Linked DNA regions of Rhodoligotrophos defluvii. The protein of the gene in region 2 interacts with the protein of the main gene of each other region in a pairwise test. Links are inferred from orthologs where the notes say so. Each region holds a gene or a part of one and is shown on either strand. Other genes may lie near its edges.

Region 1 (5,705 bases), on a different replicon or contig from region 2:
GTTGGAATAGGTGACAAAGCCGCGATCCACGAAGGCGGAAGAACCGGGTATCTCCGTCAGGCAGGCGCTGATCAGCCCACCCGTGCAGGATTCGGCCGTGGTGATCTTCATCTTGCGACTGGCGCAAAGGTCGAGCACGGCGCGCGCTTCCCGGATGACTTCGTCATCGAACATGTCCTTGCTCCTCACCTCAAGGGCAGCCGGACCGTGGCCGTGGCATAGGCCACCATGCCTTCCCGGCGGCCGATAAAGCCCATCTGCTCATTGGTGGTCGCCTTGATCGCCACCCGATCCTCGGTCACGCCGAGAACGGGCGCAAGCTCAGCCTTCATGGCCGGCACATGCGGCTTTATGCGCGGCGCCTCGCTCACCATGGTGATGTCGCAATGGGCGATGATGCCCCCCAAGGCATGCACCTTGCGCACGGCCTCTTTCAGGAAGACCGCCGATGCGGCACCCTTCCACTGGGGGTCGCTCGGCGGGAAGTGCACACCGATATCGCCTTCGCCAATGGCGCCGAAAATGGCATCGGTCAGGGCATGCATGGCCACGTCCGCATCCGAATGGCCCACCAGCCCGTGCGTATGCGGGATACGGACCCCGCACAGGGTGACATGCTCGCCCGGGCCAAATTGATGCACGTCGAAGCCCTGGCCGACGCGGATATCGGCGAGCGCAGCCCATTCCGCCTGGCGCAACCGGGTATCAGCCATCTCAATGTCGTCGGACGTGGTGAGCTTCACGTTCTGCCTCTCTCCCTCGACCACTGCGACGGGCACCTCAGCCCATTCCGCCAGGGAGGCGTCATCGGTGAAATCGGTGAGATTGCCATCTGCCGCCCGTTTATGAAGCTCGAATATGGTATCGAAACGGAAGGCTTGCGGTGTCTGTGCGCCCCACAAGCCCTGACGGTCCACCGTGGCCGCGATCGTGCGCGTCTCGCTCACCCGCTTGATGGTCTCGGCAATGGGCACGGCGGGAATGGCAGCGTCATGCTGCCGGAGCGCGCCGATCACAGTCGAGATCAGGGTGGTACTGACGAAAGGACGGGCGCCGTCGTGAATGAGCACCGCTTGCGGCGCCAATGGCTCGAGCGCCTGCAACCCATTGAACACGGAGCCCTGCCGGGTTGCCGCTCCGGCCACGGGGGGGAGCAGATTCAAGCCGGCCAGCGCTTCGGCGCAGAGGGCGTGGTGATCGGGGCCGATCACCACCTGAACATGGTCGACCTCAGGATGATGGAGGAAAGCCTCGACCGTCCGCCGCAGCACCGGCTGGCCGCCGATGGTCTGGTACTGCTTGGGCAATGGCCCACCGGCTCGGACACCGGATCCTGCAGCGACGATCAGGGCGGCTGTGGTCATATCAGCAATGCCTTGCAGTAGAGGAAAGCCACGAGCGCTTTAAACAATCTGCCGGAAAAGTCGACCGTCGATTTGTTGCGGGGTCGCTGCGACATCTGCGCTCTCCATCTACCGTCGCATTGCGCAAGCCTTGCGCTTTGGAGAAACTTGCCGCAGATTGCTCAACAGTTAATCGATGCGGTGGATTGCCTATTTTATGAGCATCGCGATCGGCTCTCGTGACATTCGCAACCGGGTGTTCCTGGCGCCCATGTCGGGGGTGACGGACCTGCCGTTCCGGCGTCTGGCCTATCGGTTCGGCGCCGGCCTCGTCGTGTCCGAGATGGTGGCGAGCGAGGCGCTGGTCACCGCTAATCCCGAAACCTTACGCCGCGCCGCCGGGGCAGGGGAGGTCAGGCCGCTGGTGATCCAGTTGGCTGGCCGCGAGGAACGGTGGATGGCCGAGGGCGCCCGCGTAGCCGAAAGTCTGGGGGCCGACATCATCGACATCAACATGGGCTGCCCGGCCCGCAAGGTGACCAACGGCCTCTGCGGCTCGGCGCTCATGCGCGACCTCGACCATGCCACGCGCCTGGTGCGGGCAACCGTCCGGGCGGCAACCGTGCCGGTCACCCTCAAAATGCGGCTCGGCTGGGACGAGACCTCCATCAACGCGCCCGAGCTTGCCCGCCGGGCGGAGGCGGAAGGGGTGGCACTGGTCACCGTACATGGCCGCACCCGCTGCCAGTTCTATACGGGCCGGGCCGACTGGGCCGCGATCCGGGCGGTCAAGCAGGCCGTCACCATACCGGTGATCGCCAATGGCGACGCGACAAGTCTCGCCGACATCAGGCGGATGCTCGAACAATCGGGCGCCGACGGGGTGATGATCGGCCGTGGCGCCTACGGCCGGCCGTGGCTGCCGGGCACCCTTGCCGAGGCGCTGGACCCGGGCCGCGGCCGCCCGGCGCCCGGACTTGCCGAACAGCACGCGCTCGCGATGGAGCACTACGAAGCCATGCTGGAGCACTATGGGCGTGACATGGGCCTGCGCTGCGCCCGCAAGCACCTGGGCTGGACAGTCGAGGTGCTGCGCGATGACGGGCACCTCACGGCCGCCGCCGCAGCTGCGTGGCGGCAGCGCCTTTGCGCGGCCGGTGAGCCGGGCATGGTCCGCCACCACCTCAACGCGCTCTATGGCGAGGCGAGCGACAGGATGGCCGCGTGATGCCGAAAGCCGCAGATCTGTTGCCGCAGCCAGAGCCGCCGGAGGCGGATATGTTGGTCAGCGCTTTGCCCGACCCGCTGCTGACCGTGGATGCGGACGGCCGTGTGCTGTTCGCCAATGTGGCGGCGGAAGGCTTCTTCCAGACCAGCGCGCTGCTGCTCAAGCGCCAGCGATTGGCCGAGCTGGTGCCGTTCGCGAGCCCGATTCTCACGTTGGTGGACCAGGTGCGGCAGACCGGCGTCAGCATCCACGAATACGCCGTGGATGTCGGCACACCGCGCACCGGAGGCGAGCGGCTCGTGGACCTGCAGGTGGTGCCGGTGCCGGAGCGTCGCGAGCTCGTGTTGATCGTGCTGCAGCCGCGCTCCATGGCGCATAAGATCGACCGCCAGCTGACCCATCGCAATGCGGCCCGCTCGGTCACCGGCATGGCCTCCATGCTGGCGCATGAGATCAAGAACCCGCTTTCGGGCATCCGCGGCGCCGCCCAGCTGCTGGAGCCGGCCCTTTCGGACGAGGACCGGGCGCTCGCGCGGCTCATTTGCGAGGAGACGGACCGTATCTGCACCCTCGTGGATCAGATGGAGGAATTTGCCGACGAGCGTCCGGTGGAGCGCGCGCCCATCAACATCCATGCGGTGCTGGACCACGTGAAGGCGGTGGCGATCAACGGCTTCGCCCGCGGCATCCGGATCAACGAGGAATACGACCCGTCCCTGCCGCCAGTGCTGGCCAATCGGGATCAGCTGATCCAGGTGTTCATGAACCTGGTGAAGAACGCGGCGGAGGCCATCAGCTCAGACGGGGACAGTGGCGAGATCACCTTGTCGACCGCGTTCCGGCCGGGCATGCGGCTCAAGGTGCCGGGCTCGAACGAGCGCGTTACCCTGCCGCTCGAATATTGCGTGCACGATACGGGGCCCGGCATTCCAGAAGAGCTGATGCCGCACCTGTTCGATCCGTTCGTGACCACGAAGCCCTCCGGCAAGGGGCTGGGCCTTGCGCTCGTGGCCAAGATCATCCGCGATCACGGCGGCATCATCGAATGCACCTCCCAGGACGGCCGCACCACCTTCCGCATCCTCATGCCCATGCATAACCAGCTGCACCGCGAAGAGGACTGACGCGCCCATGCCCGCCAAGACCATATTGCTTGCCGATGATGACAGCGCCATCCGCACTGTCTTGAACCAGGCGCTGGGACGGGCCGGCTATATCGTGCGCTCGACCGGCAATATCGGAACCCTCTGGCGCTGGATGGCGGAAGGGCAGGGTGACCTTGTCATCTCCGATGTCATGCTGCCGGACGGAAATGCCTTCGACATGCTGCTCAGGGTGAAGAAGCAGCGGCCGGAGCTGCCGGTCATCCTGATGAGCGCCAAGAACACCATCATGACCGCGATCACCGCGGCCGAGCGGGGCGCCTACGAGTATCTGCCCAAGCCGTTCGATCTGAACGAGCTCTTGTCGGTTACCGCCCGCGCGCTGGACCAGGCCAAGCGCAAGCCTGCGGCGGTGGAGATGCCAGGCGACGACGAGAAGCTGCCGATCATCGGCCGCTCCCAGGCGATGCAGGAGATCTACCGCATCATCGCCCGCCTCACCCAAACGGACCTCACCGTGATGATCATGGGTGAGTCCGGCACCGGCAAGGAACTCGTTGCCCGGGCACTGCACGATTATGGCCGGCGGCGCAAGGGGCCCTTCGTTGCAGTGAATATGGCGGCGATCCCGCGGGAGCTGATCGAGTCCGAGCTGTTCGGCCACGAGAAGGGCGCCTTCACCGGCGCTTTGACCCGCTATGCCGGCCGTTTCGAGCAGGCGCAGGGCGGCACGCTGTTCCTGGACGAGATCGGCGACATGCCCATGGAGGCGCAGACGCGGCTTCTGCGCGTGCTGCAGCAGGGCGAGTTCACGACCGTTGGCGGCACCCACCCGATCAAGGTCAATATCCGCATCATCGCCGCCACCCATCGCGATCTCAAGGCGCAGATCGCGCAAGGGCTGTTCCGCGAGGACCTGTTCTTCCGGCTGAATGTGGTGCCGCTGCGCCTGCCACCCTTGCGCGAGCGCCTGGAGGACATTCCCGACCTTATCCAGCACTTCCTCGCCCAAGCCGAGCAGCAGGGCCTGCCGGTCAAGCAGATCGAGCCGGACGCCATGGAGCGGCTCAAGAAGCACCGTTGGCCCGGCAACGTCCGGGAGCTTGAAAATCTCGTCCGCCGCATGAGCGCGATCTATGTGGATGAGGCGATCACGGCCCGGATCGTGGAGCAGGAGCTGGCCGACCTGGCTGAGCCGCAGGGACCCTCGCCAGCCGGCGAGCCGGCCAGCCTCTCCGAGTTCGTGGAGAACCATCTGGCCGACTATTTCGCCGGCTTTCGCAACAGCACGCCGCCGCCCGGCCTCTACAACCGATTTCTGTCTGAAGTGGAGCCGCCGCTCATCAACGCTTCGCTTGCGGCCACAAACGGCAACCAGATCCGTGCCGCCGAGCTTCTGGGAATCAACCGGAACACCCTGCGCAAGAAGATCAGAGATTATGGCATAACCGTGATCCGTGCGCCGATTCCGCAACGGTAAAGCTTTTCTTGCCGCAATCTGAATGCCCGCAGAAAACTGCGCTTCTCCAACTCAACTGTTGCCGATCGGCAACAACACTGTTGGATTTTCGCAACAGAATCGTCTATCACCTTGCCCTGGGGAGAGGGGCGATTCAAAACTGCGGGCACAGGGGCAAATCGGTAAGGGCATCGAGCAGCGTCGGAAATGACGCCGTTTGTGACGTGTCGCTGGAGTGCCGGCGCGAAGCTGGCCGTCACTGCCGGGTCACGTAAGCAAGTCCTTCCTGCGGATGCGTGTCGTGAGCGCGCATCATTTGCGCCCTCGCAATCTGAGCGAGGTCATGGTCGTCGGGGTCGAAACAGCTAGACTGCCTGCCGCGGAGTCCCCGCGCCGCCAGGTCAGGATCGAGGCACAGCCCAGCCAGCGCCGCATTCCGGCGAAGCTGGGGGTGTTCCTGGTGATCACCTCGATCGTGACGGGACTCGCCACCTATTCGATCCTGACCGGGCTCACCCCGCTCGAGCCGACGCCGGACCTCATCGTCACCCTGCTCGGGGTGAACCTGGTCC
Region 2 (3,429 bases):
TGCGGCACCTCCTTGAGTTCCTCCGGCGGCAGATCGTAGAGATCCTTGTCCATGGGTTCGCCGGGGTGGATCTTGTTCTGGATGCCATCGAGCCCTGCCATGAGCATCGCCGCGAAAGCAAGATACGGGTTAGCGGCAGGATCGGGAAAGCGCACCTCCACACGCTTCGCCTTGGGCGAGGTGGTGTGTGGGATGCGGCACGAGGCCGAACGGTTGCGCGAGGAGTACGCCAGCAGCACCGGCGCCTCGTAGCCCGGCACCAGCCGCTTGTAGGAATTGGTGGTCGGGTTGGTGAAGGCGTTCAGTGCCTTGGCATGCTTGATGATGCCGCCGATGTAGTAGAGGCACTCGAGCGACAGGTCGGCGTACTGATTGCCGGCGAACACCGGCTTGCCGTCCTTCCAGATCGACTGGTGGCAGTGCATGCCCGAGCCGTTGTCGCCGTAGATCGGCTTCGGCATGAAGGTGGCCGTCTTGCCGTAGGCATGGGCCACGTTGTGCACGACATACTTATAGAGCTGCATGCCGTCGGCGATCTTGGTCAGCGTGTCCCGGAAGATGCCGAGCTCGTGCTGGGCCGCGCCCACCTCGTGGTGGTGCTTCTCGGTCTTGACCCCCATCTGCGAGAGAACCGATACCATTTCGGAGCGGATGTCCTGGCAGCTGTCGATCGGGTTGACCGGAAAATAGCCGCCCTTCATGCGCGGCCTATGCCCGAGATTGCCCTGCTCGTATTCGGTGTTGGTGTTGGTGGGCAGCTCGCTCGAATCCACCCGGAAAGCCGAATGATAGGGATCGGTGACGAAGCGAACGTCATCGAAGATGAAGAATTCGGCCTCGGGCCCGAAGAACACCGTGTCGCCGATGCCGCTCGACTTGAGGAAGGCCTCGGCATTCTTCGCCGTGGTGCGCGGGTCGCGCTCATACGCCTCGCCGGTCGACGGCTCCAGCACGTCGCAGAAGATGCCCAGGGTCGCCTGCGCATAGAACGGGTCGATATGGGCCGACTCCGGGTCCAACATCAGCATCATGTCGGACTCGTTGATCGCCTTCCAGCCGACGATGGACGAGCCGTCGAAGGCTACGCCTTCCGCGAACATGTCTTCGTCGACAAGGTCCGCATCCATCGTCACGTGCTGCAGCTTGCCCTTGGGATCGGTGAAGCGCAGGTCGACGAATTTGATCTCCTTGTCCTTGATCAGCTTCAGGACGGACTCGGGCGTATGCTCGGTCGCCATGGATAATCCCCTTTTCAATTCTCAGAGTTGAACGTGTGAAAACGCCCGCGCCCGAAGGGGGAGCGCAGACGCCGATGATCCAGATCCTCCTGTCAGAGGGCGTCTGTGCCGGTTTCTCCGGTGCGGATGCGGATCGCTTCCTCAACGGTCGAGATGAAGATCTTGCCATCGCCGATGCGGCCGGTCTTCGCCGCATTCTGGATCGCTTCCACCGCCTTTTCGACCAGCTCGTCAGGCAGCACCACCTCGATCTTTACCTTGGGTAGAAAGTCTACGACGTATTCAGCACCACGATAGAGCTCGGTATGGCCTTTCTGGCGCCCGAACCCCTTCGCCTCGGTGACGGTTATTCCCTGCAGCCCGACCTCTTGGAGCGCTTCCTTCACTTCGTCGAGCTTGAACGGCTTTATGATCGCCTCAATCTTCTTCATACGCCCCGTCCTTAAAGTTCGTTCTCCAGGAAAGATCCCGTCCTCCGGCATGGCCGGCGGCCAGCATGCCATCGCAATGCTCGGCACTAGCGAATGCAGCCCCCATGCCAGACGGGGCGCGCCGATCATGAAGTACCGGAAAACAAGGTTTCCAGCCTTTCGTCCCGCTCCGTGCGGCGCCACGAGCCCCGCCGGGCAGCACCTTCTCTGGTGAAATAATAGGCAATTGGCTGCATTTTAGCCACGACGGTCTTGCGATCATGCGCAACTCTTCTTGTGGCGATGTAACAACGCTTGGCGAGGTATCGGATGGAGAACCGCTGTGCCCTGCTGACCCCCCGGCAGATGTATGAGGCGGACCGGCTGACCATCGCCGCCGGTACGCCGGGTTTGCTGCTGATGGAGCGCGCGGGGGCGGCAGTGGCCGAGCTTGCGGCTGCACGCTGGCCCGGTGCCAGGGTGCTGGTGCTGTGCGGCCCGGGCAACAACGGCGGCGACGGCTTCGTGGCGGCGCGTCATCTGGTCGAGGGTGGCGCAGCCGTGTCGCTGGCATTGCTCGGCTCCATGGAGCAGCTCAAGGGCGATGCGGCCCAGGCGGCCGCGGCATGGGCCGGTCCGGTAGCGACGCTGGAGCAGGGAGGCTTCGACAGCGCTGACTTGATCATAGACGGCCTGTTCGGCGCCGGATTGTCGCGGGCTCTCGACGGGGCTGCCGCCTCTGCGGTCGTGCGCGCGAATGCCAGCGGGCGGCCCATTCTGGCCATAGACATGCCATCCGGCATCGATGGAGAGACAGGGCAGGTGAGGGGTGTCGCGGTCAGGGCGGCGGCAACCGTCACCTTCTTCCGTAAGAAGCCTGGACATGTGCTGATGCCGGGGCGGGCCTGTTGCGGCGACGTCCACCTCGCCGATATTGGCATCCCCGACATGGTGCTGAATGAAATAGCGCCAAACCAGTTCGAGAATGGCCCGGCCGTGTGGGCGGATGCCATCCCGCGGCCGGATCCGGATGGGCACAAATACGCTCGCGGCCATGCGGTCGTGGTCTCGGGCGACAAGTGGCACACCGGCGCGGCACGGCTGGGGGCGCGTGCCGCGCTCCGTGTCGGTGCGGGCCTGGTCAGCGTGGCGGGCGAGGCGGCCGCGCTGGACGTGCTCGCCGCTCACTTGACGGCGATCATGCTGCTGGAAGCGGGCGATGCGGAAGCGCTGGTTGCGGCGCTTGGCGACAAGCGCCGCAACGCGGTGCTGATCGGGCCTGCAGCAGGCATCGACAACAGCACCAGAGACAAGGTGCTGGCCTGCTTGGCAAGCGGCGCCATGGTCGTGCTGGATGCCGATGCGCTCACCGTCTTCGCCCAAGAGCCGGAGACGCTGTTCGCGGCCATCAAAGCGCGTGCTGATCGAGGGGTGATCCTGACCCCCCATGAGGGCGAGTTTCGGCGCGTGTTCGGAGACCTGTGGGACACCACGCGAGCGAAGACCGAGCGCGCGATCGCCGCGGCCCGCCGCTCCGGCGCCATCATACTGCTGAAGGGGCCCGACACGGTCATCGCGGCGCCTGACGGGCGCTGCGCCGTCAACACCAACGCGCCCCCGACGCTCGCCACGGCCGGCAGCGGGGATGTTCTCGCTGGGCTCATCCTGGGACTGTGCGCCCAGCATGTGCCGGCCTGGCCGGCAGCAGCCATGGCGGCATGGCTGCATGGCGAAGCGGCAGCGGCCTTCGGGCCAGGGCTGATCGCCGAGGACCTGCCCGA

Evidence for each region. Proteins that work in one complex are often made in the same cells at the same time.
Region 1: the proteins of E4P09_RS15460 (region 2) and E4P09_RS23455 interact in binary tests that used the Escherichia coli proteins (3 or more experiments, as listed by UniProt). The link is inferred for Rhodoligotrophos defluvii from one-to-one orthologs.

Annotation. Positions count from the first base shown.
Region 1 is NZ_SZZM01000007.1:189,894-195,598, forward strand. The notes cover bases 1,634-4,632. They hold E4P09_RS23455 (two-component system sensor histidine kinase NtrB), read left to right. Parts: upstream 1,634-2,570; coding sequence 2,571-3,695; downstream 3,696-4,632. Other genes in these bases: dusB (tRNA dihydrouridine synthase DusB), read left to right, coding at 1,634-2,571; ntrC (nitrogen regulation protein NR(I)), read left to right, coding at 3,703-4,632. In the rest of the region: E4P09_RS23440 (CinA family protein), read right to left, coding at 1-174; E4P09_RS23445 (bifunctional 2-C-methyl-D-erythritol 4-phosphate cytidylyltransferase/2-C-methyl-D-erythritol 2,4-cyclodiphosphate synthase), read right to left, coding at 186-1,364; more of dusB, read left to right, coding at 1,561-1,633; more of ntrC, read left to right, coding at 4,633-5,154; E4P09_RS23465 (sensor histidine kinase NtrY-like), read left to right, coding at 5,435-5,705.
Region 2 is NZ_SZZM01000003.1:245,655-249,083, reverse strand. The notes cover bases 1-2,795. They hold E4P09_RS15460 (P-II family nitrogen regulator), read right to left. Parts: upstream 1,670-2,795; coding sequence 1,331-1,669; downstream 1-1,330. Other genes in these bases: E4P09_RS15455 (NAD(P)H-hydrate dehydratase), read left to right, coding at 1,979-2,795; glnA (type I glutamate--ammonia ligase), read right to left, coding at 1-1,238. Outside these bases: more of E4P09_RS15455, read left to right, coding at 2,796-3,429. UniProt on the Escherichia coli protein: P-II indirectly controls the transcription of the glutamine synthetase gene (glnA). P-II prevents NR-II-catalyzed conversion of NR-I to NR-I-phosphate, the transcriptional activator of GlnA. When P-II is uridylylated to P-II-UMP, these events are reversed.